Regions from separate parts of the Pseudoalteromonas maricaloris genome, predicted to be linked through region 1. Evidence: predicted binding sites of a transcription regulator. Region 1 holds the regulator's gene; each other region holds the start of a gene.
The links. The regulator sigma-54, encoded in region 1, starts transcription at its own class of promoters, with help from an activator protein. The targets are predictions, from matches to a motif close to GTTGGCACGNNNNTNGNNT.
Positions count from the first base shown of each region.

Region 2: the regulator sigma-54 is predicted to act here: its motif matches at 4,049-4,067, upstream of glnA (glutamate--ammonia ligase).
Region 3: the regulator sigma-54 is predicted to act here: its motif matches at 6,118-6,136, upstream of CTT31_RS14035 (DUF3192 domain-containing protein).
Region 4: the regulator sigma-54 is predicted to act here: its motif matches at 4,864-4,882, upstream of CTT31_RS13925 (P-II family nitrogen regulator).

Region 1 is NZ_CP024625.1:3,679,184-3,687,302, reverse strand. It holds gene pmbA (metalloprotease PmbA) at 1-892, shown strand, start outside; gene mgtE (magnesium transporter) at 960-2,318, opposite strand; gene CTT31_RS16390 (HPr family phosphocarrier protein) at 2,841-3,110, opposite strand; gene rapZ (RNase adapter RapZ) at 3,111-3,977, opposite strand; gene ptsN (PTS IIA-like nitrogen regulatory protein PtsN) at 3,970-4,428, opposite strand; gene hpf (ribosome hibernation promoting factor) at 4,430-4,717, opposite strand; gene CTT31_RS16370 (RNA polymerase factor sigma-54) at 4,747-6,246, opposite strand; gene lptB (LPS export ABC transporter ATP-binding protein) at 6,293-7,018, opposite strand; gene lptA (lipopolysaccharide transport periplasmic protein LptA) at 7,018-7,560, opposite strand; gene lptC (LPS export ABC transporter periplasmic protein LptC) at 7,550-8,104, opposite strand; gene kdsC (3-deoxy-manno-octulosonate-8-phosphatase KdsC) at 8,101-8,119, opposite strand, start outside.
Region 2 is NZ_CP024625.1:243,452-251,570, reverse strand. It holds gene CTT31_RS00880 (ABC transporter substrate-binding protein) at 1-716, shown strand, start outside; gene CTT31_RS00875 (CZB domain-containing protein) at 758-1,606, shown strand; gene typA (translational GTPase TypA) at 1,713-3,533, opposite strand; gene glnA (glutamate--ammonia ligase) at 4,126-5,532, shown strand; gene CTT31_RS00860 (DUF4124 domain-containing protein) at 5,799-6,305, shown strand; gene glnL (nitrogen regulation protein NR(II)) at 6,853-7,935, shown strand; gene ntrC (nitrogen regulation protein NR(I)) at 7,932-8,119, shown strand, end outside.
Region 3 is NZ_CP024625.1:3,173,197-3,181,315, reverse strand. It holds gene CTT31_RS14055 (PhoH family protein) at 1-319, shown strand, start outside; gene CTT31_RS14050 (hybrid sensor histidine kinase/response regulator) at 442-4,083, shown strand; gene CTT31_RS14045 (GGDEF domain-containing response regulator) at 4,093-4,995, shown strand; gene CTT31_RS14040 (hypothetical protein) at 5,187-5,525, shown strand; gene CTT31_RS14035 (DUF3192 domain-containing protein) at 5,658-6,038, opposite strand; gene CTT31_RS14030 (D-2-hydroxyacid dehydrogenase) at 6,237-7,184, opposite strand; gene zntR (Zn(2+)-responsive transcriptional regulator) at 7,276-7,683, shown strand; gene CTT31_RS14020 (SO_0444 family Cu/Zn efflux transporter) at 7,676-8,119, shown strand, end outside.
Region 4 is NZ_CP024625.1:3,143,428-3,151,546, reverse strand. It holds gene rpiA (ribose-5-phosphate isomerase RpiA) at 1-314, opposite strand, end outside; gene CTT31_RS13945 (5-formyltetrahydrofolate cyclo-ligase) at 419-1,048, opposite strand; gene CTT31_RS13940 (hypothetical protein) at 1,045-1,578, opposite strand; gene CTT31_RS13935 (S10 family peptidase) at 1,718-3,229, opposite strand; gene CTT31_RS13930 (GGDEF domain-containing response regulator) at 3,505-4,734, shown strand; gene CTT31_RS13925 (P-II family nitrogen regulator) at 4,924-5,262, shown strand; gene CTT31_RS13920 (ammonium transporter) at 5,276-6,505, shown strand; gene mrcB (penicillin-binding protein 1B) at 6,667-8,119, shown strand, end outside.

The DNA of each region.
Region 1 (8,119 bases):
AATCGTCAATTCTGATGGCGCGAGCTTATCGAGCCACCAAGGGATCCGTGTATATGGCAATAGCCATGGCTTAATTGCAGGGTTCCCACGTACCAGACACAGCCTAAGCACCATGGTGATTGGTAAAGAAGGTGAGCAAATGCAGCGGGACTCAGCATATGCCTTATCTCGCGTACACACAGAGCTAAAATCCCCTGAAGAAGTTGGTTTAGAAGCAGCGCAATCTACGCTAGCAAAATTAGGCAGTCGCAAATTATCGACGCGTAAAGTGCCTGTTATTTTTCGAGCGGATATCGCGAACAGCTTATTTGGGCACTTAGTGTCAGGTATTGGCGGCGGCGCGCTATATCGTAAGTCTAGCTTCTTGTTGGACTCTTTAGACACACAAATTTTTAATCGCTGCGTAAACATTGAAGAGAAGCCACACTTACTAAGAGGGCTTGCTTCGAGTCCTTTCGATAGCGAAGGTGTAAAAACCATCGACCGTGAAATTATCACAGATGGCGTGCTTAATACTTACTTATTGGCAAGCTATGCCGCACGCAGAATGAATATGCAAGCGACAGGTCACGCAGGTGGGATCCATAACTGGTTAGTAAAACCAACACACGACGATTTAACCAGCCTACTTGCGTCGATGGGCACTGGCTTATTAGTCACTGAACTTATGGGGCAAGGTGTTAATACGGTAACTGGTGACTACTCAAGAGGAGCTGCTGGTTTTTGGGTCGAAAATGGAGAACTTCAATATCCTGTAAGTGAAATTACTATCGCTGGTAATTTAAAAGATATGTTTATGGGGATTGAAGGCGTTGGCGGTGATATTGAATGCCGAGGCGCAGTACAAACCGGCTCTATACTACTCAATAATATGCAAATAGCGGGCGAATAACTCCCTTCATCAGCTCAAGAAATGCTGGTTTTGACCAGCATTTCCCGCCATTTCGACACTCTTACTGTTACACTAATAACCAAGTTGCGGTGCCAAGGAATGCAAAGATCCCGACAATATCGGTAACCGTTGTTAGTACCACACTACCAGCTAGTGCTGGGTCGATATTCATTCTCTTTAGCATAATTGGAATACTGGCACCCGCGATACCTGCTGCGACTAAGTTCATAAACATTGCGAAGGCAATAACTGCACCGAGTGTGAAGTCCCATTGCCATACAGCAATAACCCCAGCGATCAATACTGACCACAGCACGCCGTTTAAGGCGCCGATCGCCAGCTCTTTACCCATTAAAAACTTTTGGTTAGTCTGGTTAATATGGCCAAGGGCAATACCACGAATCACTAGGGTTAGCGTTTGGCTACCGGCAACGCCGCCCATACTTGGTACTATGCCATTTAACACCGCGAGAATAGGTAAAATATCCAGAGTACCTTCGAAGAAGCTTGCAACAAACGCTGCCATTAAGGCGGTTAACAGGTTAATTCCAAGCCAAATAGAGCGGCGCTGGCTACTTTTTAGAACTGGCGCAAAGGTGTCTTCTTCATCTTCAAGACCTGCCATACTTAACAAGCTGTGCTCAGCATCTTCACGGATGACGTCAACAACGTCATCAATGGTGACACGACCAAGCAAATGGGCGTTATCGTCAACTACAGGAGCCGAGATCCAGTTGTGACGCTCAAAAAGCTGCGCCACTTCAGACTCATCCATGGAGATAGGGATCGTTTCCTTATCTTCATCCATCAAGTCTCGAACCATACTGTCAGGAGACTTAGTTAATAAGGTATTGACAGGCAGCGTGCCTAAAAAGCAGTTGTCTTTATCAACTACATACAACTCGTCCGTACCGTCTGGCAATTCGCCTTTAAGACGTAGATATCTAAATACAACTTCTAAGGTAACATCGGGTCGAATAGTGACCGTGTCGGTGCTCATTAGCGCACCGGCCGAGTGTTCCTTGTAGGACAATGCTTGTGTCGCACGTTCTCTATCTTGGCTATCCATCGCACCGATAACGTCTTGGTAGACGGTATCAGGCAGGCTTCTTAGGACATCACCAAGGTCATCGTCGTCCATGTCTTCTGTAGCGGCAGCAATTAGCTCCGGCTCCATCTGGGCGATGATCCCAAGTCTTACGTCCTCTGACAGTTCCTCTAAGACATCCCCTTGGATATCTGGGTCAACGAGCTGCCACAGCATAGAGCGAACTTTATGAGGGGATGATTCTAAAAGCAGTGCTGTATCACAAGGAGCTGTTTCTGCGAGCATACGCCTAACTTGAACAAACTGACCACTGTTTAAGGCTTTAGTTACCTTTTGGAGTTGTTCCAGTGTGTAGTCTTGTTCAAATACTTCAGGCATAGGCATCCTTTTTGATAATAGTGTTGGCTAACGTGATTAAGTTAACCCTATTCATTTATTTTATCGCAGAAATCAATTTCTTAATTTGAATTTTATTCGTGTTGTTTCTGCTGGTGGGTTGTTATCGTTAATACACGTTAAAGGTGTACGCAACGATAAAGTAGGATTTTCTCGGCAACTCGCTTTACTGCACGAGAGAAACCTAAATTGGTATTACAGTGTAACTCAGTTTATTGGGAACTACCAAGGTTTACGCTTAATTATGAGAGACTTATTATACCAATTCGATTAATTAAGTGATCTATTTTTAAGCGAGAAAACCTTGTCGATAACACGGCGAAAATTTTGCTATTTAGTTGTTCTAAATGAGAAATTTTTAACACAGTTAGCGTCAGGTTTGCTCCTTCAAATTGAGTAAGTATTAAGACTAATTGGTATTAGACCAGTCTGGTTACGGAGGGGGAGATTAGCAGGGACTAAATGAATCAGACCTTAGTGCTATTTTGGTGCTAGTAGCCCAAGTTACTCGGATTCATTAAATTTATTTTCTATTAGTCCGCCAATGGCGTCTAGTGCATACTGAGCATCAGGACCTTCACAAACCACTCGGACTTCTTTCCCTTGGCTGCTTTCAAGTAACAACAGCGCTAGTACGCTGTCAGCAGCTGCACTTTTGTCTCCTTGATATAAGGTCACTTCGGCATCAAATTGGGTTGCTAATTGTGCAAGAACCGTCGCTGCTCTAGCGTGCAGACCAAGCTTGTTCTGGATTAAAAACGTATCTTCTAACATTTAACCCTCTTGCTCACGGTGGCGAATTTTGACGTTGGGATGGGTTTTAGCAAAACGCTCACCAATGGTTTGCGCTAAATATACCGAGCGATGTTGCCCACCTGTACATCCTATTGCAATCGTTAGATAACTGCGATTGTTACGCTCTAAGTGTGGTAACCAAGTTTGTACAAAGGTTTGGATCTGCCAAGTAAACTTTTGCACGATGCTGTGACTCGACAAATAGTCTTTGACTGGCTGATCTAGGCCAGTTAGCGGCTTAAGCTCAGGCTCCCAATGTGGGTTGGGCAAAAAGCGCGCATCAAAAACGTAATCCGCTTGTTTTGGGATACCGTGTTTAAAGCCGAAAGATTCAAAGGTAATAATGAGTTGTTTGTCTTTTTTACCTAAGATTTTTTCGCGGATATCTTCTGCAAGTTGATGAACGCTCAGGCCTGTAGTATCAATGAGAAAATCGGCGCGAGTGATCAATACGTCTAACAATTCCCGTTCTTTCTTTATTGCAACATCTAGTGGAAGATTATGCAGTGAAAGAGGGTGCAAACGGCGTGTTTCTGAGAAGCGTTTTATCAGGGTTTGATCGTCACTGTCTAAATAAAACAGGGTAGGTTTGGCAAAGCCTGGTAAGTATTCAAGAATGTCATTAAACTCGTCCTGTTCTTTAGGTAAGTTTCTGACATCAATACTGACTGCTATTTTATTATAATTGTCCGAAACGCTGCGGACTAAAGACGGCAGCAAATTGACCGGAATGTTATCTACACAATAGTAGCCTAAGTCTTCCAATACTCGAAGCGCTACAGATTTACCAGAGCCTGAGCGGCCACTGATAATGATAAGCTCGAGTCCTTTTTCTTCATCACTCATCAAGTTCACCTTGGATCACTGCATATAACTCATCGTCACTTTTTGCTTGTCTAAGCATTTTGCAAAAAGACTTGTCTTTGAGTGTATCAGCAATCGCCGCTAAGGTCTTCAGGTGCTGTTGATTATCACCTTCGGGTACGATGAACGCGACAAAAATATCGACAGGCTGCTTATCTATGGCTTCAAACTGGATCCCTTGCTCGCTGACAAGCACCATTGCAAGGATTTTATCCAAACCTTCAAGTCGACCATGGGGAATGGCAATGCCTTTACCGATCCCTGTGCTGCCTAATTTCTCTCGCGCCATTAAAGCGTCCAAGATAGCATGCTGACTGGTATTTGGAATTTGGCTATGAGCCAGTTCGCTGATGTATTCTAAAATACGTTTTTTGCTATTAAAAAGGACCGCAGCTTTACTGCAGTCCTTGTTCACTAATTCACTTAATTTCATCTTAGTGTCGAGTGAGCTTCTCTTTGTGTTTAATAACTTGACGATCTAGCTTGTCGATAAGGCCATCAATTGCGGCATACATATCTTGATGCTCTGTTGATGCAAATAGCTCGCCGCCGTTTACGTGTAATGTTGCTTCTGCTTTTTGTACTAGTTTCTCGACATCAAGGATCACATGCACGTTATTGATATGATCAAAGTGCCTTTCTAGCTTCGCAAACTTGTTGGTGACATAGTCTCTTAATGAGTCAGTAATTTCTACATGGCGACCAGTTAGATTTAGTTGCATAAGCATTTTTCCTTCTTGGGTTTTACGTCTTATATCAAGCTTTTACGCTGATTTGACGGTGGAATGGCTAGGGATTCACGATATTTTGCAATCGTGCGTCTCGCTACCTTAATTCCTTGCTCAGCTAAAATATCTGCAATTTTGCTGTCACTCAATGGCTTAGCGGTATTTTCTGCAGCTATCAGCTTTTTGATAAGTGCTCTAATTGCTGTAGAGGAGCACTCACCTCCATTTTCTGTACTTACATGGCTAGAGAAGAAATACTTCAGCTCAAATATTCCCCGAGGTGTATGCATGTATTTTTGTGTTGTCACACGGGAAATTGTGGACTCATGCATCTCAACCATTTCAGCAACATCATTTAGCACCATAGGGCGCATTGCTTCGGGGCCATGTTCAAAGAATGCCTGTTGTTGTTGCACAATGCAATTGGTAACTTTTAATAATGTATCATTTCGGCTTTCTAAGCTTTTAATAAACCACTTTGCTTCTTGTAAATGTGAGCGAATAAACTGACTATCCGTACTGGATTTCGCTGTTCTAGACATCGCAGCGTAATGGTCGTTTACTCTTATTTTAGGCATAGCATCAGGATTTAGCTCTACGACCCAACGACCTTTTACTTTTTTCACCGATACGTCAGGGATCACATATTCAGGCTCTTCATGAATAATGCTTGCCGCTGGTTTTGGGTTAAGGCTATGAATTAACGTCATGACCTCTTTGAGATCGGCTTCTTTAAGGCGCGTTTTCTTTGCCAAAGTTCGATAGTCACGGCTGGCAAGCAAGTCGATATGCTCTGTCAGAATCATTTTTGTTTCGGCAATCCATGGCGTATCCGGAGCGAACTGATTTAGCTGAATACACAAGCATTCTTGTAAACTACGCGCTGCGATACCGACAGGATCGAAAAGTTGAATACGTTTGAGCACGGCTTCGACTTCATCCAGCTCAATAGGCTCTTCGCTACTCTCGTCATTAATGCTTTCTAAAATGTCTTCGCAAGACAGTGTTAAAATGCCTGACAGGTCGACCGCTTCAATAATCGCAATCGCAATCGCTCTATCTGTTGGACTAAATGGTGTCAGCTCAAGTTGCCACATGAGATAGTCGTGGAGAGATTCAGAGGTTTCCCCTTGATAAACATTATCGTCATCAGGAAGTGGGCCTGAACTTGCAGCGGGTGCTGCGCTCATATATTCATCCCAAGTGACATCCATGGCAAGGTCATCACTGACAGTGTCTTTGCTCATGGCGGTATCTGAGTCTATTTCATAGTCACTAACCTGCGCTTCATCGCTTGAATCTTGATTGTCGTCAGCACTACTTTTTTCTTGGCTGTGTTGGTCAGCGTTTTCGCCGTCAGTATTATCACCTTCTTCCACTTCCAACAATGGATTGCTGTCTAATGCTTCTTGTATTTCTTGTTGCAGATCCAATGTACTAAGCTGCAGCAAGCGAATGGCTTGTTGCAGTTGTGGAGTCATTGTAAGTTGCTGCCCCATGCGCAGCTGTAATGATTGCCTCATGTATCTCTAACAATCCTTTTTAACAGTTATTAATACTACGTCTTAACTATAGCTTGAATTGTTCGCCTAGGTAGACATCTCTTACGGTTTGATCTGCCAAAACATGTTCTGGCGTGCCTGCAGCGATTAACTCACCATGTGAAACGATGTAGGCTTTTTCACATACGTCCAGTGTTTCTCTAACGTTATGATCGGTGATTAGCACACCGATACCGCGGTTTTTTAGGTGCTCTATGATTGTCTTTATATCTAACACCGAAATAGGATCAACACCAGCAAAAGGTTCATCTAACAGGATAAACTTAGGATTAGCGGCTAAAGCGCGAGCAATCTCTACGCGTCTTCTTTCGCCTCCCGATAATGCCATGCCCTGTGAGTCACGGATGTGTTGAATATTAAACTCATCCAGTAACTCATTGAGTTCAGCTTCTCTCTCAACTTTAGATAAGTCTTTTCGAGTTTCTAAAATCGCCATCAAATTTTGATAGACCGTGAGTTTTCTAAAGATTGAAGACTCTTGCGGTAGATAGCCAATACCAAGTCGCGCGCGGCTGTGCATCGGTAGCAAAGTGATATCTTCATCATCAATCTGAATAAAACCTTTGTCGCTTGGTACTAACCCTACAATCATGTAGAACGTAGTGGTTTTACCTGCACCATTTGGTCCTAATAAGCCTACAATGCTGCCAGCCTTAACACTTAAGCCAACATTTTTGACGACTTCACGACCTTTATAACTCTTTGCTAGACCAGTTGCTTTGAGCTCGCTCATTAATTGTTACCTTCTTCCTGCGCTTTTTTATCTTTTGCGTTTTTTTTGTCATCAACAGGAACAAGGATGGTTCTTACCCGAGAATCTTCTTGGTCTGAGCGCTCAGCACTGATCAATTGCTTTTCAATGTCATAGGTGATGACTTGCGCATTGATTTTTTGCCCAGTTTGATTGATTTCCGCATCGCCAGAAATGACTAAGGTGCCTTTCGCAACGTCGTAACGAATTTCGTTTGCTTTGGCTTCTAGCAAATTACCATCAGGTTGACGTTCGCTGAAAATAGCTGGGCTGCCAGTTGCAACAAGCAGTTGCTTGTTAGTACCAAGCTCCGCGCGGCGGTGGACTTCTAGGCGATCGGCATTTATTTTTCTGTTGCCATGAATAATAACAACATTCTGTTCAAAAATACCGATGTTGCTTTGCAGTTGAGCTTGCTGACGGCCAGCATCAATAATGACTTCATTTTGTTCTGCAGCATTTGCTAAAGTAGAACTTGCAAGCAAGCCGATGAAAACTAGTTTGTTAATGATTTTACTGGTCATAATAAATTGTCTTTGTGTGGTTGATGAGTTCGATCACTTGCTTTTGTAGATCCGCATGCAGCCCTTTACCCGTGATCCTAAGACTAGGACCGGTGATAACGACAGGGTGTTCCGATTTCATCAATTTTTGCTTAATTTCAACTCTTACATTATCGGCATTGATATTGGTGATCATGGCGTTAGGCGTTAAATTCTTTGCCAGTACATTGCCTTCTAATATCAAGGTATTGTTTTCGTACAGTGTTGCTTCTAATGCACTTATTTGCCAATTCTGCTCACCGTTATATAAGGTGAAAATAGGCTTTTCAAAGTGACTAAAGCCAAGATCTTGATACAACTCCATCTTATCAGCAGTTACCTGATAGTTTAATAAGCCATTTTCACTATAGGTCGTTTGCTGAAGCGTGGTTGCAACATAATCGGGCTTAGCTAACGGTTCATCTTCTTTTGCTGAGTCCGCCTCTGATGGATTAAACATGGGCGACCACATCCATACCATTAAAGAAGCGAAAACAATGAGTAAGATGACACGTAATACGGTCATGTACTTGATCCTTTG
Region 2 (8,119 bases), 680 kb from region 1:
GCGCTGAGTTTCTTCAAGAACCACATACATTTAATGTCTTCAACCTCCGCACTAGCTACAATAAAGAAGCACAAGATATCATCCGCTACTTTATCGATGAACAAAAGCTAAAGCGGGTGGGTTTACTCATTCAAGCCGATGAATTTGGTCTAACCGTAGAAAAAAGCCTAACCAGAGCGCTTGCGGAACATGGATTAAAACCCGTTGTGGTAACGCGTTTTAGACGTAATACCGATGATATTGAACGAGCCCTTGAACAAGCACAGCAGTATAAAATAGAAGGCTTCGCGATGGTAGGCACCTACACGCCACTGTCTAAGTTTATTAATCGCGCCATGGAGGTTGGCCTTGAAACACAATACGCAACGGTTTCATTTGCTTCCTCAAATGAGCTGTTTGCCAGACTCAAAGGTAAGCCCAAAGTTTTAGTCACCGAAGTTGTACCCGACCCTGCGATTTGCAAGGGCAAGCTTTGTGATACTTTTCGCGAGGCAGTTCGCAATACCACACTTTCCCATAACGAACAGGTTTTTGAGGGCTATCTCAATGCCTACTTATTGACGACTGCTATCCAGCAATGTGAGCTGCCCATTGATAGCGATTGTCTGCTAAACGCATTACAACAGGAGTTGGAGCATAACTCCGTTATTCGAGAGGTATTTATGCTCCAGCCAGCGCAAAAGAAATTGCCAGTTTACCGCTCCTTTTTCCAATAATGTTCTATGCTTAGTTGATACTGACCATATGCGAGGCTGACATGGATTTAATTAACTTTCGCGTCGGGAAAAAAACAATATCACTGCAAATCCTCGATATTCTATTAACTGAACGCTACGAAGAAAATTTAACGGATTTACCCAATGACAACCCCAGCTTTTTGGGTGTCAAAGATTACATGGGCGTACCGACCCCTATTTTTGATTTAGGGATCATATTGAACAAGCGCTCGTCCTACGAAACCAATCAAGAATTGGTCAGCATGCTAAAGCAGCAAGAGCAAGATCATAAAGAATGGCTTGTCGCACTCGAAGCAAGCATTTTTAACGATGTCCCCTTCACTAAAGCCAAAGATCCAAAACAATGTGCTTTCGGGCAGTGGTATTACGGCTTCAAAACTGAAAATGACGACCTCAAAGCGCTTCTAAAACGCTTCGAAGAACCGCATGCAAAACTACATTCATTAGCAGATAAACTATTAGTGATGTGTGCACAGGGACACAAACAAGAGGCTATAGATACTCTCGCTCGCGAAAAGAGCACCACTTTTAATAAACTCATGCGATTATTTGAATCCGCTCGTGATCAGATCATGCTCGACCATAAACCTATCATCGTCTTTACCACTCAAGATGGCCAAAGTCCGCATATCGGTTTGCTTGTCGATAAGGTAGAAGATAACGTTCACTGTGATGAAAGCGATATTAAATCACTGCAGGAAATGACCAGTATTGGTTTTGAAATAGATGCGCAAACCAAAAAATTGATGAAAGGCTTGGTCAAGATGGGAAAACGCCACAGCGTATTGATTGACCCTAGCGCCATTTTCCGCCCTGAACATTTACAAAGCTATGAGCCAGAAGAAACGGAAGAGTACGGCTTATTTTAGAGTTAGCAAATGGAGCACAAAAAAACGCCGCAAAAATTGCGGCGTTTTTTGTATTCTAAATAACCTGCCTTTGAGATAAGTTGTTATCTCAAGTCCAGGTCAACTATTATTTAGCTTGGCGGCTTGCGCGTTTACGCTCGCTTTCAGTCAATAATTTCTTACGAATACGGATGCTTTCAGGCGTTACTTCTACAAGCTCGTCGTCATCGATGAACTCAAGCGCTTGCTCTAAAGACATAACAACAGGTGGCACAAGGTTTTGTGCTTCATCAGTACCAGATGCACGTACGTTGGTTAACTGCTTACCTTTAAGCGCGTTTACCGTTAGGTCGTTATCACGGCTGTGAATACCAATAACCATACCTTCGTACACTTCAACACCGTGACCGATAAATAGGCGACCACGCTCTTGTAGGTTAAATAGTGCGTTTGTTAGCGCTTTACCTGCTGCGTTAGCGATTAGTACACCGTTCTTACGCTGACCGATGTTACCGCCTTTGTGTGGACCGTAATGTGAGAACGTGTGGTACATCAAGCCAGAACCAGACGTTAACGTCATAAATTCAGTTTGGAAACCAATTAGACCACGTGCAGGCATCATGAAGTCCATACGCACACGGCCTTTGCCGTCTGGAGACATGTCAGTCATTTCTGCTTTACGCAAACCAAGCTGCTCCATGATAGAACCTTGGTGCTCGTCTTGACAGTCAATTGTTACTGTTTCGTACGGTTCTTCTAGCTGACCATCAACATGGCGCAAGATTACTTCTGGACGAGATACAGCAATCTCGTAGCCTTCACGACGCATGTTCTCGATAAGAATACCTAAGTGAAGTTCACCACGACCAGATACACGGAAGCTATCAGGGTTATCCGTTTCTTCAACACGTAATGCAACGTTGTGCACAAGCTCAGCTTCTAGACGCTCAAGGATATTACGAGAAGTTACGTATTTACCTTCTTGGCCTGAGAATGGTGACGTGTTTACAGAGAAAGTCATTGTTACTGTTGGTTCATCAACTGACAGTGGCGGTAATGCCTCAACATTATTCTGACAACAGATAGTGTCAGAGATTTTCAGCTCACCAAGACCTGTGATTGCGATGATATCACCCGCCGTTGCTAGCTCAACTTCGTGACGATCAAGACCTAAGTAACCCAGTACTTGGCCAACTTTACCGTTACGCGTCTTACCATCAGCACCCACGATAGTCACTTGTTGGTTAGGTTTAACTGAACCACGTGTGACACGGCCAACACCGATAACACCAACATATGAGTTGTAATCAAGCTGAGAAATTTGCATCTGGAACGGACCTTCAGGATCCGCGTTAGGCGCTTCAACTTCGTCTACGATAGCTTGGAACATTGGTTCCATGTTGTCAGACGGCTCATCTAGGTCAAGTGTTGCCCAGCCGTTGATTGCTGATGCGTAGATCACTTTAAAGTCTAGCTGTTCGTCAGTTGCACCTAAGTTATCAAATAGATCGAAAACTTGATCCATTACCCAATCAGGACGAGCGCCCGGCTTGTCGATTTTGTTGATTACAACAATTGGCTTAAGACCCTGAGCAAACGCCTTTTGCGTTACGAAACGCGTTTGTGGCATCGGACCTTCTTGTGCATCAACTAGTAGTAATACTGAGTCAGCCATCGAAAGAACACGTTCTACTTCACCACCGAAATCGGCGTGTCCCGGAGTATCTACGATATTGATACGGTAGTCGTTCCACTTGATTGCGGTATTTTTTGCAAGGATGGTGATACCACGCTCTCTTTCAAGATCGTTTGAGTCCATCACTCGCTCTTCATTACCACCGCGCTGCTGTAGTGTACCTGATTGCTCAAGTAGCTTGTCTACAAGCGTTGTTTTACCGTGGTCTACGTGCGCGATAATCGCGATATTTCTTAACTTTTCGATGCTCATATTATTACTCAGTGAAGTTGGCCCTCAGTGATCCTAGTCGATCTACGCAAAAATGCGCGTTGAGATTGCCCGATTGAGAATTAAAGGTCGCGTATTATCTACTATTAATGTGACAGATGAAAGTTTATCCAACATTTTTTTCAATAATCCTTATTGGTGCGCGCATAAATCAACAACCTAGTGTGGCTTTAGCACTACTTTTTAAGCTTTTGCAGAGGGTTTGTTATTCCCGCCATATATGTAAGAGTTTCAACGCCAAAAGAGGATTTTCATCTGTCGACAAATTTGATCCCTGTAACTTTGGGCTTTTTACTTCACAGATCCAAAAGTTGTTTTTGCTTTATCTGTACTCTTAAACTATACCAATGCTCATTAAGCGAAAACGGCTATCACAGGGAATCGCTTGCACCAACATTGCGCACCATAATGAAACATTTACGCACCAAATTAGTGCATCAAGCTAACTCCTAAATTTCCAGAAAGTTAAAAGTCACTATTTATCAAAAACTTAAAAACATGGCACAGATCAAGCTTATCTGTGTGCAATTGCAGTACATTGCAGCAAAAAATAACCCAACGAGTCGGAGGACACATGTCACAATCGGTTTTAGATTTTATTAAAGAGCACGACGTAAAATTTGTTGATTTACGTTTCACAGATACAAAAGGTAAAGAACAACACGTATCGATCCCACATCATCAAGCCGATGAAGACTTCTTTGAAGACGGCAAAATGTTTGACGGCTCATCTATCGCTGGTTGGAAAGGCATCAACGAATCTGACATGGTACTTATGCCTGACGCAGAAAGCGCTAAGCTAGACCCATTTGCAGAAGAAACAACGCTTATCGTTCGTTGTGACGTGGTTGAGCCAAACACACATCAAGGTTATGAGCGTGACCCACGTTCAGTAGCTAAGCGCGCTGAAGAGTTCATGCGTTCAACGGGTATAGCAGACACCGTATTATTCGGTCCAGAGCCAGAGTTTTTCTTGTTTGACGATGTTAAATTTAAAACTGATATGTCTGGCTCAATGTACAAAATCGATGCTGAAGAAGCAGCTTGGAACTCAGACAAAGACTACGAAGGCGGCAACACAGGCCACCGTCCTGGCGTAAAAGGTGGTTACTTCCCAGTAGCACCGGTAGATTCGTCTAATGATTGGCGTGCAGCTACTTGTTTAGTACTTGAAGAAATGGGCCACGTTGTTGAAGCGCACCACCACGAAGTAGCAACTGCTGGTCAAAATGAGATTGCGACTCGCTTTAATACTATGGTGACTAAAGCAGACGAAATCCAAGAGATGAAGTACGTTATCCACAACATGGCTCACCTATACGGTAAGACGGCAACCTTTATGCCTAAGCCAATTGTTGGTGATAACGGTTCAGGTATGCACTGTCACCAATCACTTGCTAAAGACGGCAAGAACATCTTCGCAGGCGACAAGTACGGCGGCCTATCTGAAGAAGCGCTTTACTACATTGGTGGTATCATTAAGCATGCTAAAGCAATCAATGCATTCACTAACCCAGCAACAAACTCTTATAAGCGTCTAGTACCAGGGTTTGAAGCGCCAGTTATGCTTGCATATTCAGCACGTAACCGCTCAGCATCAATCCGTATCCCTGTGATCCCATCAGAGAAAGGTCGTCGTATCGAAGTACGCTTCCCAGATCCTGCCGCGAACCCATACCTAGCTTTCGCAGCTCAGTTGATGGCTGGTCTTGACGGTATCCGCAACAAGATCCACCCTGGCGATGCAATGGATAAAGATTTATACGACCTACCAGCGGAAGAAGCAGCAGAAATCCCAACTGTTGCAGCATCACTTGATGAAGCGCTTGCTTCTCTAGATGCTGACCGTGAGTTCTTAACTCAAGGTGGCGTATTCACTGACGACCTAATCGATGCATATATCGCACTTAAGTCGAAAGAAGTTGAAAAATTAAACATGACAACTCACCCAGTTGAGTTCGAAATGTACTACAGCGTTTAATCGCTAACCGACTACTACGCTCAATACTGCCGTATTGAGCTTGTAGAGCCAAAACTCATTATGCGTTTCTGGCACTCTTAATCATATGTGTTCTCAAGCCCGTTGTTACGGGCTTTTTTAATGCAATTCAAAAGCTTAAAGAAAGTCGCTTTTATGTTGTCATTATGGGAATTATTCATTTGTAACTCGCAATTCCAACTGCTCTATACTACAGTATGAACAGTAGTTTGCTCTGGAGATTTGTGGTGCGTCAGTGGTTTCTTATAATGTCGGTTAGCATGACGCTAGCCCTAACAAGCATTGATGCTGCAGCAGAGTCCAATCCAAAAATCTATCGCTGGAAAGACAAAAACGGTCATTGGGTCTATTCTGATGTCCCGCAGCCTGGTTCGAAAGAAGTCAAACTCAACGCCAGCGCCTTAACCATGCCAAGTGTTGATACTAGAATTCTCGAGCAAACGGATACGACACCAACTATTCAATATACAGCTAAAATCACTTCTCCTGAGCATGAGCAAACTATCCGTGATAATAGCGGCAGCGTATACGTAACAGGCACTATAGAGCCAAGGTTTACCCAAGGATTAAGCGTGCAACTCTTTCTCAATGGAACAGCCACAGGGCCAAAACAAAGTAATACTCAGTTTGCTTTGCGTGGCATTGATCGCGGCGAGCATTCTGTGGTTATGAAAGTGTTTAATCAAAAAGGTATGTTAGTCGCCCAAAGTGATGTTCATAAGTTCTTTTTGCACCGCAATACCGTAAATAATTAAAGCGATATTGCTTACCTACACTGGCTTGCAACCAGTAGTTGCAAACACACCACGCTCATTTCCTCTGGTATTGAGAAAGCCAAATTCGACATTTCATTGTGTTCAATCCACAACCTTTGCTCACCAACCTGAACTTGATAGTAGACCTCAGCCTTTGTTCGCAATAAATATTTATCTCGCCAGTTAGGTTGAACGACTCGCATCACACCTGTAAGGGTGGTTTTCTCGCCATTCGTAGCTCGATGTACACTCGCGGCTTGAGGAGGAAAGCAGTTAATCTGTTCGGTAACATACTTAGCGCTTTGAAAGTCACACCCGCTCATACAGAACGTGACAAAAAGGCTCCCCCCACAAAAACGAGCTAGATGTATTTTTTGACACAAAGCATTAATAATGTGGGCACCTTAAAGTTGGCATGCTTTATTAATAACAAGTTTAGGATACGAGTTCGAAAACCCCTAGTTTCTGAGCTTAGGTAATAATTTACTTTAATGGATGCAAAGCTATGCTATTCTCATTGCACCACATTGGTGCACGGTGAACATATATGGATCAACATAACTCGATTGACTTGGATAAAGTTTGGCAATCTCTCTCAACCGCGATTTTAGTGCTCGATCAAAATTTAATGATCCACTATGCCAATTACAGCAGTAGTGAACTACTGGGACTCAGCACAAAACGGCTTGTCGGACTGGCGATTGATAGTGTATTTAATCATCATCATATTGACCTGCCACGGCTCTCTAAATACGTGCTACAAGATGGCGTAGACTGCCAGCAACACAGGGTAGACGTGGTATTCGTAGATAATCGTGTCGCGACACTAAGCCTGCATGCCAGACGAATTTACCTTGCAGACAAGGCGTATATTTTAGTGGAATGTCGCCGTGTTGATGATGCCCTGCGTTATGACCAAGCATCCAATCAAATGCACCAATTTCAGGCAGCTCGAAACCTCATTCGCGGTCTTGCCCATGAAATAAAAAATCCACTTGGTGGGATCCGCGGTGCGGCGCAATTATTGCAGTATGAAACTGATCAACAAGAACGGGAAGAATGTGCCACGCTCATTATTGAGCAAGCAGATAGATTGCGCGAGTTGGTAGATAGATTGCTTGGACCCAATCAGTTACCACAAAAAGAGCCGTGTAATATCCATCAGGCGTTAGAATCGGTGATTAAGTTAACCACCTTGGAGCGCGATGCCGATATCACTTTGGTAAAAGATTATGATCCCAGTATTCCGGCTATCGTGATAGATCAAGCCAAAATTCAGCAGGTTCTGCTGAATATGCTGCGCAATGCGCAGCAAGCACTACAACATGACGGTACGATCACCATCACAACGCGCATTAAACATCGTCTTCATCATGGTGAGCGACTATTGAAAAAAGCATTGCTCATCCGTATCAGCGACAACGGTCCGGGGATCGCTGATGAGGTAAAAGAGACATTGTTCTTTCCGATGATCACGAATAAAGAAGGAGGCTCTGGACTTGGGCTCTCTATCGCGCAAACTTTGGTAGAGCAACACCAAGGATTTATCGAATGCGATAGTTGGCCAGGACACACAGAGTTCAGTATCTACCTTCCCTTTGACAACACCGAAACAGGAAACGTGCAATGAAATCAGTTTGGTTAGTCGATGATGACGCTTCAATCCGATTTGTTTTAGAAAAGGCATTAAAGCGAGCTGAGTTTGAAACCGAGAGCTTCGCCAGTGGTCAAGATGTATTGACCGCGCTTGAATATGAGCAACCCGCAGTGCTGATCTCAGATGTACGTATGCCAGGTATCGATGGCATGGCCTT
Region 3 (8,119 bases), 510 kb from region 1:
TATGGAAAAGGCGAACATTCAGTTCAAATCGGTAAACTTTATGCGTGGCCGTAGTATTCAAAATGCGGTCGTTATTTTAGATGAGAGCCAAAACTTAACAGCATCACAGTTAAAAACCATCATCACTCGCTGTGGTGAGGGAACCAAGTTAATTTGTACGGGAAACCTCGCTCAAATTGATAGTAATTATCTCACTCCTGTGACATCAGGATTAACTTATATTGTCGAGCGCTTTAAAGACTTTGAAGGTAGCGCTACCATTAACTTAAACGGTGTAGTACGAAGCCGCTTGGCAAGTTTTGCGGAAGAAAATTTATAGCTTGCCTTGAGCCGACTGGCTCGTTACTCTTTTGCTAACACTGTGTGCAAACGGGAACGAGCCAGTAGATGGATGCGACAAAAGAATTTTTACCACTAAAAAGTTACCGAAAGGGAATTTTAGTGGCGGTAATAATACCCATCCTACTTGTCCTCGTCTTAGCTTACCATCTCTATCAAATTAAACTCGAACGCCAGTACAAAGTACGTTTTGGTCAGTATGAATATGTTTCTCAGCAGCTGAAACAAGAGTTTTATGCTGCACATGTCGTTCTTGATAGCATCGCCGTTAACCTAGCGCAGCCCATTTCTTTTCAAAAGCCACCAGAGTGGTTAGAAGATATTGAGCAACATCCTGAACATTATTATCATGCGTTACCAAACAATGGTGGAGAGATTGTTGGTCGTGGGCAAGTCAGTGAAGCGCTTTTTGCCACTAAACGATGGCAAACCGTATTGTCGCTTAATACCGCTTTTGATGCTGCGCTCGCGTTGCAGGGTGGATTGTATGCGGTCGCATACGTAGAAGATGACGGTTTTGCGTATGTTAAGCGTCGAGAAGCCTCAAGCAGCCATTTCATCACGCGGTTAGTTCAAGGTAAGTTCGAACCAGACTTTAGCTTGGGCAATATCGTCGTTGGTCCACCCGTGAAGTTTTTCGATAGACAAATGTTTGCGCTCGGTAAGAAACTATCAACGGTGGATAACGCTCATGTATTGATGATCTATGATAGCGATATCATTGATAGGTGGTTGTTAAACATCGGCTCCTTAGACGGTACAATGGAATTTAAAAACCAAAGTGATGAGATTATCGCGGGGGAACGCTATGATCACGACCACGATGGGCTTATAAATTCATCAGCACCATGGCAGTATGGACTACACTTTATTGCAAAACCCGCCAAAGAGCCTATTAGTTTAAACTATCATGAAAGCTATGAGCAGTTTGCCGCTCCGCTACAGCGGGAGATTTTGCTCGAACTCGCACTATTACTGTTTTTTATTCTTTTTACCTTTGTGACTATTGTATGGTTAAGCGGACAAATATTTGTCCGACCTCTAAAGCATTTTGTGAATTATCTATCTTTGCAAGAGCATACACCACAAGCCACTTTAAACTATCCCATCCCCTCAGAATGGCAACCTTGGTTTATACAAATCAAACAGGTGGTGGAGCAAAAATCGCGCTTAATGCATGCCCTTAAGCAACATAATCAAGAACTAGACGACGAAATTAAGCGTAAACAACAGGCATTAAAGCAAAGCTTTGAGGCAAAAGAGCGTCAAGCTGCTTTGCTAAATGCAGTGCTTGACTCTGTGCCCGATATTATCTATTTCAAAAATATAGACGGTTCATTCATAGGCTGTAATCGCGCGTTTGAAGAGTTTATGGGGGTTGATAAGTCGGATTTAGTTGCGAAAACACAACCTGAAGTGACATCTGGATTAACCATCTTACTTGAGCAAGAAGCGGCGATGGAGCGCTCGCAAGAACAAGTGGCAACTAATTTTGTCCTTGGGGCAAATACCTACTTTTTGACTATCACGCCATTGAAATCGGAGACTGGAAAGCTCATCGGTTGTTTGGGGGTTGCGAGAGATATTACTGCCGCACAAGAGGCATATAATGCCCTAAGAGACTCTGAAGAAAACTTTAGGGCAGCGACTGAGTTTGCACCTAATGGCGTTATTTTGGCTGCGATCAGCGGTAAAATTTTGGAGATGAACAAGGCTGCTAAACGTTACTTGTCACTTGATAAGAATACCGGAGAAAAGCAGCTGGAACGCTTGTTTGATGAACAAAACTGGCAAGAGCTGAAGCCTGTCTTGGCTGGGCTATTAAAAGAGCAAAAGAAAGTCGTTGAACACATGATTTCACAGTCGGGTAAGCACCGCTGGTTACAATTGAGTATTTCTTTAGTTTGGGATAAAAATAAGCGCCCTAAATATTACGTGATCCATATTCAAAATATCACTGGTCTGCTGTTAGCGAAGCAAGATGCCGAGCGCGCAACGCTTGCCAAAAGCCGCTTTATTGCGAATATCAGCCATGAAATTAGAACGCCAATTAATGCCATATTAGGTTTGGCGGATATGATCAAAAGTGAGGCGCTGACTCGAGTTCAGAATAAAAAGTTGCAGCAGCTTTCTGGGGCTGCAAACGAGCTGCTTACCATGCTCAACAGTATTTTAGAGTTTGCCAAAGTCGAAAGTCATCAAGGCACAATTCAATACGAGACATTTCAGACCTGCCATGTATTTACCACGATAGAATCACTGATTAAGCCTTTATGTATACAAAAAGGTTTGGAATTTGAGTTACAGGTCGACCCTCAAGTTTGGCCTTACCTGTACAGTGATGAAGATAAGGTAAAGCAAATCTTAGTAAACCTACTTGGTAACGCTGTAAAGTATACCAATCATGGTAAGGTTGGTTTGAAGGTAACGTTAGTTAATGATAGAGCTGCAAAACAAACCATAAAGTTTGCTGTTTGGGACACAGGAGTTGGGATCAAATCGCAAGAGATTGAACATCTTTTTGACGCATTTACCCAAGGTGATGAAAGCTTCACACGTCGTCACGAAGGCATTGGTTTGGGGCTTGCGATTGTGAAGCAAGAAGTTGCACTCTTAGGTGGCGATATTGCGGTTAACTCAACCCCGAACGAAGGAAGCTGCTTTTTCTTCGAATTGGTGCTAGATAAAGGCGCTTGTCCAGTCGTGGATAGTCACAAAGAAGTTTACTGTCTCACCACCGAAGCGCATAGCTTACCAAGCTATTTTGCAGGTCTTGCAGAACCTTTATCTGTTGAACGATTGCACGCGATGAATACTCAGCTCGACAAGTCTATTGTTGTTATTCCACCGGAAGCAGCGCTTGACCCCGCTTATGCGCTACCTGGAAATACTGCATTACTACTACATTGTGAGGGGGAATTTCCTGAGCAAAGTAACCATATTGCGCTTAATCAAAATGTGTTTTACCAATCAGCCTATACATGGCTTGCTGAATTTGCCCATATGACGCAAACCGTCGACAACGTGTGTATGCAGGTTGCCGGTGCGCTTTGCTTGGTGGTCGACGATAACAACTTAAATTTAGATATTACTGAAAATATGTTGAAGCAGAATGGTATTTCTACCATAGGGCTACAAAGCGCCGAACATATTGAGGAAGTTTGTCGCTCACTGCAACCCGACATCATCCTGATGGATATCCATATGCCAAACATTGATGGCTATCAAGCGACCAAGCAGATCAGAGCCGTGTGGTCTGAAACTGAGCTACCCGTTATTGCCTTGACCGCCAATGCAAGCAAAGAAGAGCGGGCGAAAGCCACAGCCGTTGGCATGAATGATTATTTGCTAAAACCAATTAATAGCACACAGGCGTGCAAGGCATTGGCAAGTAATATTTTCCAGTCAGATAAAACAGAAGAAGCTTTTTTTGATTATGAGTTTGCTTTATCACAAATGATGCAAAATGAAACGTTTTTGCAAACAATGTTAGATAAATTTGCTAAACTTTGCCATGATTACCTAGAACAGGTTGCTGAAATAGAGCAAGGTTCAGCATTATTCGAGTTAGCACACGGAATTAAGGGCGCTGCAGCAGGTCTGGGCTTTAAGCGACTAGCAAAAGTTGCGAAAGACCTTGAAACGCAAAGCAAAACGATCACAACAATAACAAATCGCACTGACTTGGATGTGTTAACAAATGCACTTTCACAGGTGGTGTGCTTTATCGAGCTAAAAAGGTAGCGTCATAAGATGCAGCAAGCTGAGCACATTTTTATTATTGATGATGACCCAATAAATAAGATGGTCCTAAGTAATACATTAGGTGATGGCCATCGGTTATCCCATAGCACAGACACTAAGTTATGTATTGATGAACTAAAAGCAAGCAAACCAGACCTTATTATTTTAGATGTGTTAATGGCTGACGGCGCTGGGTTTTCTGTTTTAGAGTGCCTAAAAAAGGATGCGAGCACTTACGGTATTCCCGTTGTCGTGATCTCCGGTAGTGTGAGCTTTAAAGATGAAGCACGAGGTTTGGAGTTAGGGGCCGTGGATTATATTACTAAACCCTTTAACCCTTTGATTGTAAAAGCCAGAATCAAAAACCATTTAGCAATAAAAAAGAAAAATGATCTGCTAGAAAAGCTAGCCTCTATCGATGGTTTAACGGAGTTGCCCAATCGTAGATATCTAGATGAAGCGATGAAATCAGCATTAGAAATCGCAAAAGCTGATGGCAGTGCGTTTACCGTTATGCTGGTTGAGGTGGACTATTTTAAAACGTTTAATGAGCATTATGGCTACATGCATGGTGATGATTGTTTATTTAAGGTCGCCAAAGCGCTAGAAGAAGGCGCAACCCGACGTTCTTTATTTATTGGCCGTTTTGATGGTACTCGTTTTGCGTTGGTGCTAACTCAGCATAATATCGATGTAATTAATGAGATAGCAGAAGCGTTGCATGACTCGGTTAATGCGTTAAAAATCCCCCATATTGCCTCACCGATATGTGCTCATGTGAGCGTTAGCATTGGTGCAGTTCATATTGAAAATCACTGTAGTAGTGAGCTTGGTGAGTTGATCAAAATGGCGGACAGTGCCCTTGCTGTTGCACAAAAGCAGCAAAGCACGGTATTTATTAAAGCACTATAAATATCTAAAGCCATATGCAGTGACAAGAGTGTATCTGCATTCAGACAATAAGTGCACCGCATAAAGCTTGGCTATGCTCATGCTTTATAGATCTTTAACCGAGTATTTTGTGCCTTTTGGTGTGGTGTTAGGCTTATTCTATGGATATACGGCGTAAAATAATTTGGGTGGACTGTATCGCGGCTATATCCGTGGGGTTAATCGTATTGCTTTTCCACTCAATGATTGGTGCGATCTATCATATACCTGAACAAACCATTATCTTTATCGCATTATCAAATCTGTTGTATGGCGCGTACTCTTTTAGCCTTGCCATTCAAAAAGCGAAGAACATAAAACATTTGCAGCTTTTAGTGTTCGGCAATCTTTTTTGGGCGCTAGTCTGCGCTGGAGTGGTTGTTCAGTATTTTAACGTTGCAAGTCTAATTGGTATTGCTTTTATTGTTTGTGAAGCTATGTTTGTCATCATGCTTGCCTATTTCGAATGGAAGTATAGGTATGAGCTGGTATCAGAGGACAGTTCAGCTTAATTGGCTGGGTTATTAAAGTTTGGCTTGGTTTTGTTTTTAACTTATTAAGATGACAAGAAAATAAGGAGTTGGCTACACACATCTGTGCGTCAGTTTGCTCAGATTATTCACCATCCTTGGTGCGATAAAGTATTACTGAATTTGCTTTAATGCGTTGTCGCCAAAGCCAACCAGTTGGTTGTTTTTGAATACCAATGGCGTGCACTCATCTTTTGTTACTTTGCCGTCTGAGTGTTTACTGTTGGTTGCATAGTACAGCACTTGATAGTTATCGCCGTCTTTTGACACCAACTCGCTAAAATCAGGGGTTGCAAACATGTCTTTTACTGATGAGTAAGACGCGCCCATTTCAAGGTTGGCAATCTTTTCACGATTTTTACGCTGTTTATGTTCCCAGTTAGACGAGTTGTATTCAGAAGCCCAACCGTGCTCTACTTCACCGTCGGATACAGCAACGATACAGCCTGATAATAGAGTAGAGCTAAGCGCAGCCACTAACATTAATTTTTTCATTGTTGTTTTCCTTTTTAATTTTGTTGCTGAGCAAATAATGCAAACAGCCATTTGTTTTTTGCTTGAATTATCACAAGAGTTGCAAACTCTTTGCCAATTAATAAAGTTTATAAATATCAGTTTGTTGTTGGTTTTTAATCAGTTTATAGTTGATGGTTTTCACTAATATTTAGCGATATCACTCACTAAAACAGTAATCTAGACCACTCGGTTTCTCGTTGTCCCAGCCACAAAACTTTCAATATTAATGACAATTTCGCCGACTAAACGTTCGATGGCCTCTTTACTTGCCCATGCCGTATGCGGTGTCAAAAGCAAGTTCTCACCTTGGTATTGAACGAGAGGGTTGCTTGCTTGTGCCGGCTCTTGTGTCAGGACATCCACAGCAGCACCAGCTATTTGCTCGTTAGTTAGTGCATCCACCAGCGCTTGCTCATTGACTATTCCGCCTCTTGCGGTGTTGATAAGATAAGCATGATTTGGAAGTAGGGCGAACTCAGCACTTGAAATCAGGTTTTCTGTTTCAGCGGTAAGCGGGCAGTGAATCGATACAATATCCGCAATCTGCAGTGCTTCTTCAAAAGCCATTCGTCCTGCTCTAATCTCAGTTACGCCTCTACGTTCGGCAACAATTACTTGAGCTCCAAATGCTTGCGCGACTTTTGCAACGGCTTCTCCTAACGTTCCATGGCCTACGATCACAAAGTTTTTGCCTGCAATTTCGTTGATACTGTAATCCAAACGACAAAACATGTCACTTTGCTGCCAAAGCCCTGCATGGCAGTCTTGCTGGTAACGATGAATATTTGTCATTAAGTTACCAAGCATAGTAAAGGTGTGCTGCACGACAGAAGGGGTCGAATAACCAGCCACATTGGCTACCGCAATTTGATGAGCTTTTGCGGCTGTTAAGTTGATGTTGTTGACGCCTGTGGCTGCAACACAAATCAATTGTAATTGTGGTAACGCCGCGATTGTTTGTTCAGTTAACTGTACTTTATTGGTGATGATGACTGCTGCATCTTTACAGCGTGTGATGATGTCCTCACTGGATGTGGTGTCGTAAGACGTTAATGTGCCTAGTTTGGCAATGGGGGAAAGATCGGTTCCTGCAAGGGTTTTAGCGTCTAATACCACGATTTGCATTATTTTTATCCTTTTCTTGACTTTGGAGTTAACTCTAAGGTTTATACTTGTGATGTCGACTAGGATAATCTTCAGGACTTGGGAGTGTAAAGTGGTAAAGATTGGTGAGCTGGCAAAGCGGCTTAACGTATCAACTGACACGTTAAGGTATTATGAAGCAAACGATCTCCTACACCCTTGCACAAGGAGCGAGGGTGGGTATCGGTTGTTTGATGAGCAAAGTGAAAAGCAAATGCGATTTATTCTTCGCGCGAAGGAAGTGGGTTTCAGCCTCAAAGAAGTGCAAGACTTGCTGAAGATAAAGTTTGAAAAACATCAGCACAGTTGTGAAGAAGTGAAAACACTGACTATCACTAAACGGGATTTAGTGAGAGCGCGGATCGCTGAGTTACAAAAATTTGAACAATCGTTATCGACGCTAGCAGAGCAATGCTGCGGCGGTAAGGAAGCGGCTGTGAGCTGCTCGATTTTAACGGCCTTGGAGGCTATCGATGAATGAACTGATAGTAAATTTTTGGCAGCTATTTTTAGTATCTGCCCCGTGGTTACTGCTTGGCCTAATATTGGCCGGGTTACTTAATGTATTTATTCCAAAAGATTTGTTGCAAAAGCATTTAGGGAAAGAAGGATTTTGGACGACGATAAAGGCAGCACTGATTGGGGCGCCGATGCCGCTTTGCTCTTGCGGCGTTATTCCAGCTGCAGTGGGACTGAGAAGAGCGGGCGGCTCAAAAAGTGCGACAACCGCATTTTTAGTCTCAACGCCTGAAACTGGCGTGGATTCTATCTCGGTTTCTTATGTGCTACTTGGTCCTTTTATGGCAATAATTAGGCCAATTGCGGCTGTGGTTAGTGCAATTGCGGCTGGGTTGCTCGTTGGCAGTGAGAAAGATGATAAGCCTGTGTCGCTAAAGCACCTTAATACCTCAGAAGAA
Region 4 (8,119 bases), 540 kb from region 1:
ATTTTCTCGCGCGTCAGTGCTGCGCCACCGCCTTTTATCATTTCGTTGGTGCTGTTGATTTCATCTGCACCATCAACATATACCGCAAGCTCTGACACATCGTTTAACTCGAAAACTTCAATACCAAGTGCTTTTAGCTTCTCTGTTGAAGCTTCAGAGCTTGATACTGCCCCTTTGATTTGATCCTTGATACTGCCAAGCGCATCAATAAAGTGGTTTACCGTCGAGCCTGTACCAACCCCAACAATGGTGTTTTCTTCTACATAGTTCAAAGCTGCCCATGCTGCGGCTTTTTTCATTTCATCTTGAGTCATAACGCTACACTTAGTTGTCATTGAAGTTGTATGGAGTATAACTCAATCAAAGTGTCAGCGTCATGGTCAAAAGCGCCTCAAAATGCGCTTAACTGTTTGCCTGCTCAATTATTTTTTGGCCAAGTGTATAGTTGGGTTGGAGTGAGGATAGTTGGGAGCGGTACATCCCAAGCTGCTGTTGGTAAGCTTGGAACTTGCTGGCAATCATGAGCAAGGCCAACAAGTGCTGGTTTAGCTCGCTGCTCAGCGTAGTGTAACGCTAATGTTCTATCGTAGTACCCACCGCCCATACCGAGGCGATTACCTTGCTCATCAAAAGCAACCAGAGGCATCAACAGTAAATCCAATGATGCAAGCGGTGCCACAGCTGAACAATCTAACTTAGGTTCCAAGATAGCATAGCGATTTGTCTTCATGGGTGAGTTTTTTTCATACTTCTGGAAGAGTAAATTTGCAGGGTTGAAGGGGTGAATTACGGGTAAGAAAACCTGGTGTTTTTTGTCCCAAAGCGATTGAATTAAAAGGGATGTATCTAGTTCGCCATCGTTTTGAATATAGACCCCTACATTGGCATTTTCTGGGAGGTTTATTTGTTGAAAAAAATTAATGTTGAGATGTGCCGCGGCTGTCTTCTGTTGCTCTGCCGATAGCGAGTTTCTTGCATTTCTAATCATTTTTCTCAAATTAGCACGAGTAACTTGAGATTTATTTATGTTGTTATTAGTTTTACTCATTCTAACGCGAGCCACTCAGGGAAAAACAAACTTACACCAAGCAGAATAAATAAAATAATTAATACAGCGAGCAGATAATATAGCCAAGTCTTAGATTTAGCCGGAGGGCTAGGCTCAAAGTCCAGTTCATCAAATAGCTCCTTCGTCTCCCATTCTTCGTCTGTTGTATCTTCTATTTTAGTATGGGGAGTTGGTGCTACGCGTTGCTCGAGCTCCTCTAATCGCTCTTCGATACGTATTAGACTGCTTGTGATGTAATCCAGCGCTTCAAATACGCGCTCTTGATCTGCGTTAGTTGGAGTAGCGGCTGTTTGGCTTTGTAGCTTGGCATTGATCCCCGCACTTGCAAGTAATTTTACCTGTTTTAGTGCTTTGGCTTTATCAGCAGGAGCAAACAAGTTTTTGCCAGCGTAAAATTGCTGGATCTTTGAGGGTGAGGTTTTCAACCTGTCTGCCATTGCGATAGCGGCGCTTTGTTGATCCTTACCGTCGGCCATGCCAACGAAGACGACTTTAAACTGCTCGTTCATGGTGCGTGCCTAAGTTGTAGAGAGATAGTATTGAGTATATCTAGATTATAGGTAACTGTAGAAGGATAAAAGGAAATTTTTACAATCTGGTGAGTATTAAGATAAGTGACCGCTTGCGCGGCCACAATGGGTTGGGAATTTAGTAAAGCGCTGACTGATCCGCTTTGGGGGTTGTTTTTAAGATAAACTCGCGGAGATCTTCGTTCGATTTTTGTAAATCTTCATGACGCAGGTACATCATGTGCCCGGAGCGGTAGCCTTTAAAGCTTAAGCGATCACGCATTTTTCCGCTCGGATCGAGTTGCCACATATTGTACTTGGCATCAAAGTAATTCGTTGCGCCATCGTAGTAGCCAGACTGGATCATCACGTTTAGGTAAGGGTTTTGTGCCATCGCTAATCGTAATTGCTCACCGACATTATTATCGCTGTTATCCCAAGGGTAAACTGAACCAAACATATTATATTTTACATCGGTTTTATAGTTGAGCTCCGTTGCGAAGTAATGATTGATCGCTGGCGTAAATGAGTGCAACCAAGAGGTCAGCTCAGGCCAATAATCAGGGCGAGAACCAGCGTCTCTTTTATCAATACCAAGGTAGCGTGAGTCCAAACGACCTAGGGTATAGCCACGCTCACGCAACAGTTCTTTCCAAAATGCCGCAGTAGGAATATCTAGGTTGTTTTGAGCTACAAAGCGCTCGCTTAAGCCACTATATTTAGCAACGGCCTGTGTCACACTTTGCTTTTCTTGGGCACTGATAAATGCGCCTTTGGCGAGTGCGGGAAGATACTGATCAACCGTATATTGTTCAACCTCTGCAAGTACTTCGAGTAAATCTTTATTTTGCAATTCAGAAGACAGCGCCTTGTGGTACCAAGCGGCAGCAGCGTAATATGGTAAACGGTTTGCCACTTCAACCGGACCTTCTCGTTTAATGCCGATTTCTGTAGGAGATACCAACACCACGCCATTGAGGTAAAGCCACTGGTTGTTTTGCATCGCGTGCGCAAGACCTGACACTCGAGTCGTGCCGTAGCTCTCACCAATCAGGTACTTAGGGGAAAGCATACGCTCATTGCGATGAATAAATGTATTGAGCCATTCGGCTAAGTACTTCACGTCCGCGTTGACACCAAAAAACATCTTTGTTTGTTCGGCTTTACTAGGATATTTACCTTCAGCATTTTTGAGTACGCGAGAATAACCTGTGTTGACTGGGTTTACATAAACAATATCGGCAACATCTAGCACTGAATATGGGTTATCTTTCAAGCCGTAAGGTTGCAGTGGATACCCTTCGTCATCAATTTTTAATACTCTTGGGCCAGTATAGGCAATATGCATCCACACGGAAGCAGAGCCCGGACCACCGTTAAATGAGATCAACAGCGGGCGTTTGCTCATATCTTTGATTTTTGTGCGCTTATAGTAGGTGTAATGCAACGTTGCAACTGCGTCGCCGTTTTCATTCCACACCGGCTGTGTGCCTGTTGTTGCGGTGTAGTTAATACGTTCACCTTTTATTTCGGCTCTATGCTCAGTTGTTATTTTATGATCTATCTCAATTGCGCGGTTGTGCTCTTCAGCTATGCTTGGCGCTGAGAGTAGGGCACAACTCACGAGCAATAGTGGTAGTAGTTTTTTCATTGCTTCCTCGGTATTACAGTAGGTATGTCTGCATTAAAGAAGTATTTCATCTGAAATTCAAAGCCATTGAGACAAACTCAACAAAAAAAACGGCAGGTTTGAAAGTAGGCTGTTGTAACCTCGTTTATCGAAAAGTAACGAATTTGAGCCGATTTGGTTTTTTTTAGTGCAAAATTCGCGTATATTTAGTACTTTATTATGTAGTAATAAAGTATTTAGCCCCGTTAAATTCTTGTTTCACTGCGCTTCTCGTTGTACTTAAGAGATCTCAATCCATGCAAAGAATTTTAATTGTTGAAGACAGTAAAGTCGTACAACAGGTATTGCGACACCTTGCTGCTCAGCATCTAGATGTCGAAATCGATTTTGCTTGGTCCCTCAAGGAAAGTAAGGACTTCTTAGCACAGCACCAATATACATTGGCGCTGGTAGATTTAACGCTGCCCGATGCGATGGACGCAGAGGTCGTGCAGCTCACGCTCAGCCACAAAATTCCTACCGTGGTGCTGACCTCAAAAATAGATGAATATAGCCGCCAGCAAATGCTTGAAATGGGCGTGGTGGATTATGTGATTAAAGACAACCGTGATTCATACCTATACGCGGTCAAGTTAGCATCTAGACTGTTGAGAAACCAAGGTTGCAAGGCGCTGATCGCCGATGATTCTGTGATCAGTCGAGCTGTAATGAAGCAGATGCTTGAAAAGCAATTATTTACAGTGCTTGAGGCGCAAGATGGCGAACAGGCATTGGAGATGTTGTTATCTGACCATGAAATTAAATTGCTGCTGACAGACTTTGCGATGCCGACGATGGATGGCTTTGAGTTGGTGAAATCCGTTCGTAATAGTCGTGGGCGAGATGAGTTGGCGATTATTGGTCTGTCTGGCGCTGGAAGTCATGGTTTGTCAGCAAAGTTTATCAAATACGGCGCCAATGACTTTTTGGCAAAACCTTTTATGAGTGAAGAGTTTCATTGCCGCATCATGCAGACGATGGAGCAGCTCAATTTGATTGCAGAAATCAAAGAATATGCCCATCGAGACTATTTAACAGGACTTTATAATCGCCGTTATTTCTGTCAGCAAGCAGAGCGTTTAATCAAGAACAAACCGAGTCAGCATATATTGGCATTGTTAGACCTCGATCATTTTAAATCTATTAATGATCAATATGGTCATGAAAGCGGTGATGATGTACTTAAACAAGTTGCTGATTTACTGCGTAGTGCATTTGGTCACTACATTGTCGCACGTATTGGTGGGGAAGAGTTTGCTTTGCTTATTCCAAGCTCAGATATGAAGATGGCAAAGCACATGCTAGAAGACTTTAGAGAGCGCCTTGCGCAGCAAGCATTCAAAATTCCTGAGGGTAAGCATTATTGCACCATCAGTATTGGCCTCGCGGCTTGCCAATCAAAGAGTCTAAGCGAAGTAATGCGCAAGGCGGATAAAGCGCTCTACAAAGCGAAGGACAAACAACGAAATTGCGTTATCGCGCATTAGCTTTTCGTTATTTGGGTGCTTATGCACCAACTCAGTTCAGACTTAATATCAATGCACCTAGATGGTGCATTTTTTATGCGTGAAATTCCACTTCTCACTTTAATTCATTGTTAATTAAGGAATAAAAAATTTGGCATAAAGGTTGGATTACTACATACAACAGGATCAACTGTCCTAAGGGGACTCAGCATGAAAATGATAAGTGCAATAATAAAACCATTTAAACTGGATGAGGTACGTGAAGCGTTAGCCGATCTGGGGATTGAAGGCATGACGGTTGTTGACGTTAAAGGGTTTGGGCGTCAGCGCGGCCATACCGAACTGTATCGCGGTGCAGAATATCAAGTCGATTTCATTCCAAAAATAAAAATAGAAATTGCGACGTTAAGCGAAAACGCCGAGCGTGTTGTGGAAACGGTTACAAAGGCTGCGTTCACTGGAAAAATTGGTGATGGAAAAATCTTTGTTTACGACTTAGACCAAGTTGTTCGGATCCGTACCGGCGAACTTGATGAAGAAGCCATTTAAGGGGAGCCAAGCAATGGAAAATACAATAATAGAACTAAAATTTTCATTAAATACCTTTTACTTTTTGATCTCTGGCGTCTTAGTTATGTGGATGGCAGCCGGATTCGCTATGCTTGAAGCGGGATTAGTACGCTCAAAAAATACCACTGAAATCCTTACCAAGAACGTCGCACTGTACGCTATTGCTTGTACTATGTATTTGCTTATTGGTTACAACATCATGTATGTCGATAATGCCGAAGGTGGGGTTTTACCAAGTCTTGGTGCGCTCATTGGCAGTGCTGCTAAGGATGCCGACCATGCACTGCAATCCGACTTTTTCTTCCAAGTGGTATTTGTTGCAACGGCCATGTCAATTGTCTCGGGCGCTGTTGCTGAGCGTATGAAGTTGTGGGCGTTTTTAGCATTTTGTGTGGTGTTAACTGGTTTTATCTACCCATTAGAAGGCTATTGGACGTGGGGCGGTGGTTTCTTATCTGAGCTTGGCTTTGTTGACTTTGCCGGCTCTGCCATTGTGCATGGTGCCGGTGCTGCTGCGGCACTAGCGGGTGTTTTGTTACTTGGTGCGCGCAAAGGAAAATATGGCAAAAATGGTGAGATTTACCCAATTCCTGGTTCCAACATGCCACTGGCTACACTAGGCACCTTTATTTTGTGGATGGGGTGGTTTGGCTTTAACGGTGGCTCTCAGCTGTTCCTTGCCGACAAAGAAAATGCCATCGCGGTCAGCCAAATCATGTTAAATACCAATGCGGCGGCGGCGGCAGGTGCGGTGGCTGCACTGTTGGTGTGTAAATTAATGTGGGGCAAGGCGGATTTAACTATGGTGCTTAATGGTGCACTAGCAGGTCTGGTGACCATTACCGCAGAGCCTGCCTCTCCAACACCTGTACTAGCGCTTATCCTCGGTGCCATAGGTGGTGCATTGGTGGTGTTTAGTATCGTTGCGTTAGATAAGGCAAAAATTGATGATCCTGTCGGTGCTATCTCTGTTCACGGTATATGCGGTGCGCTGGGTGTGATGATGGTGCCATTTTCAAACTCAGACGCTACTTTCCAAGGTCAGGCTGTGGGACTCATCACTATTTTAGGTTTTGTTTTCATTGCTTCTTATATTGTCTGGAGTGTATTGAAAGCGAGCATGGGGATCCGCGTTGGCGAAGAAGAAGAGCTAAGCGGTATGGATCAACATGATTGTGGCGTAGATGCCTATCCTGAGTTCGTGACAGTTCGCGGACAGTAATACCAATTTGGCTCTCGGTCAATATTGTAAAGTTCTCGTTGTCTAAACAAAGTGGGTCCAGTAGGGCTCACTTTTCTTTATAAATATTATTCTACTTTCAGCAGTTGTTAATTTAGGTTACCCTACCATCTTGCGATTCATTTTTTAGTTTTACTTGGGTCATGACGGATAAAAAGAAAAGAACACCTGCCAACAAATCAAACGTCAAAGCGAACACTTCGCGTAAAAACAATACCCAGCAAAACGGTTCTAAGATGCAAAGAATTAAAAGCCGTGTACTGAGCACGTTGTGGTCTTTCTTTTGGAAGGGGACTATTGCGGCGATATTCCTTGTTGCAATCTATATCATCTACTTAGACGCTAAAATAAGCCGGCAGTTTGAGGGTAATAAGTGGGAACTTCCCGTTCAAGTTTATGCCAGATCGATGCAGTTTTTTCCTGATCAGTTCCTTAATGAGGATGAAGTGCTGTGGGAGCTGAAGCGGCTTAACTATTCTCGTGTAAATCGTATCAGCCGTACCGGTCAGTATACCGTTCAAGGTCGTACAATCACCATTCATCGTCGCGCGTTCGAATTCTACGATGGCCCAGAAACAGCGCGTATTTTTACGCTTAATTTTGCTGGTAAGAAGCTTGCCAATATTGTTGATAATCAAGGTCGGCGTTTAGCTGGGGCTCGCCTAGAACCGGTGCAAATTGCTCGGATCGGCAATGAATCGCGGCAAGACAGAGAGTTTGTTCCGTTCGATAAATTCCCTAATATTTTAAAAGAAACGCTGCTGGTGGTAGAAGATAGAGACTTTTACCAACATCATGGTGTTTCTGCGCTGTCTATTTTACGTGCGCTGTATGCCAACATCAAAGCTGGGCGAACTGTGCAAGGTGGCAGTACGCTTACGCAACAGCTCGCAAAGAACTTTTATCTCACCAGAGATCGCACCTTAATCCGCAAGGTGAATGAAGCGTTCATCGCATTGATTTTAGATTTCCGTTACAGCAAAGATGAAATCCTCGAAGCCTATTTAAACGAAGTGTTTTTGGGGCAAGCCTATAATCAAGGCGTTCATGGTATGGGGCTTGCGGCCGATTTTTATTTTGGTAAGCCAGTGGACGAGCTTGAGTTTGACCAAGTCGCTATGCTAGTTGCGATGGTTAAAGGGCCATCTTTTTATAACCCAAGACGCTATCCTGAGCGGGTAATGGAAAGGCGTGATTTAGTCTTGAGGCTAATGGTGGAAAATGGCCTTATCACAACGCCCGAATATCGCGCAGCGCTGGCAAGGCCGATTGATGTACAGCCTTTAAAAGCGAGCCGTATGCAGTCTTATCCTGGATATTTGGAGCTGGTGAATCGCGAGTTAAAGAAACTGGTGCCTGATGATGACATTGTCGACTCTGGAATTCGGATTTTTACCTATCTCGATTTACAAAAGCAAACGGCGATGGAAGATGCCGTTAAAAAGGGCTTACCTTACTTAGAGCGTCGCTTTAAAACGGAAGATTTAGAAACTGCCATGCTGTCAGTTAATGTTGAAAAAGCGGGTGTATCGGCGTTAGTTGCTGGTCGTCAGTTGAAGTTTTCAGGTTTTAATCGGGTATTAGACACCGAGCGTA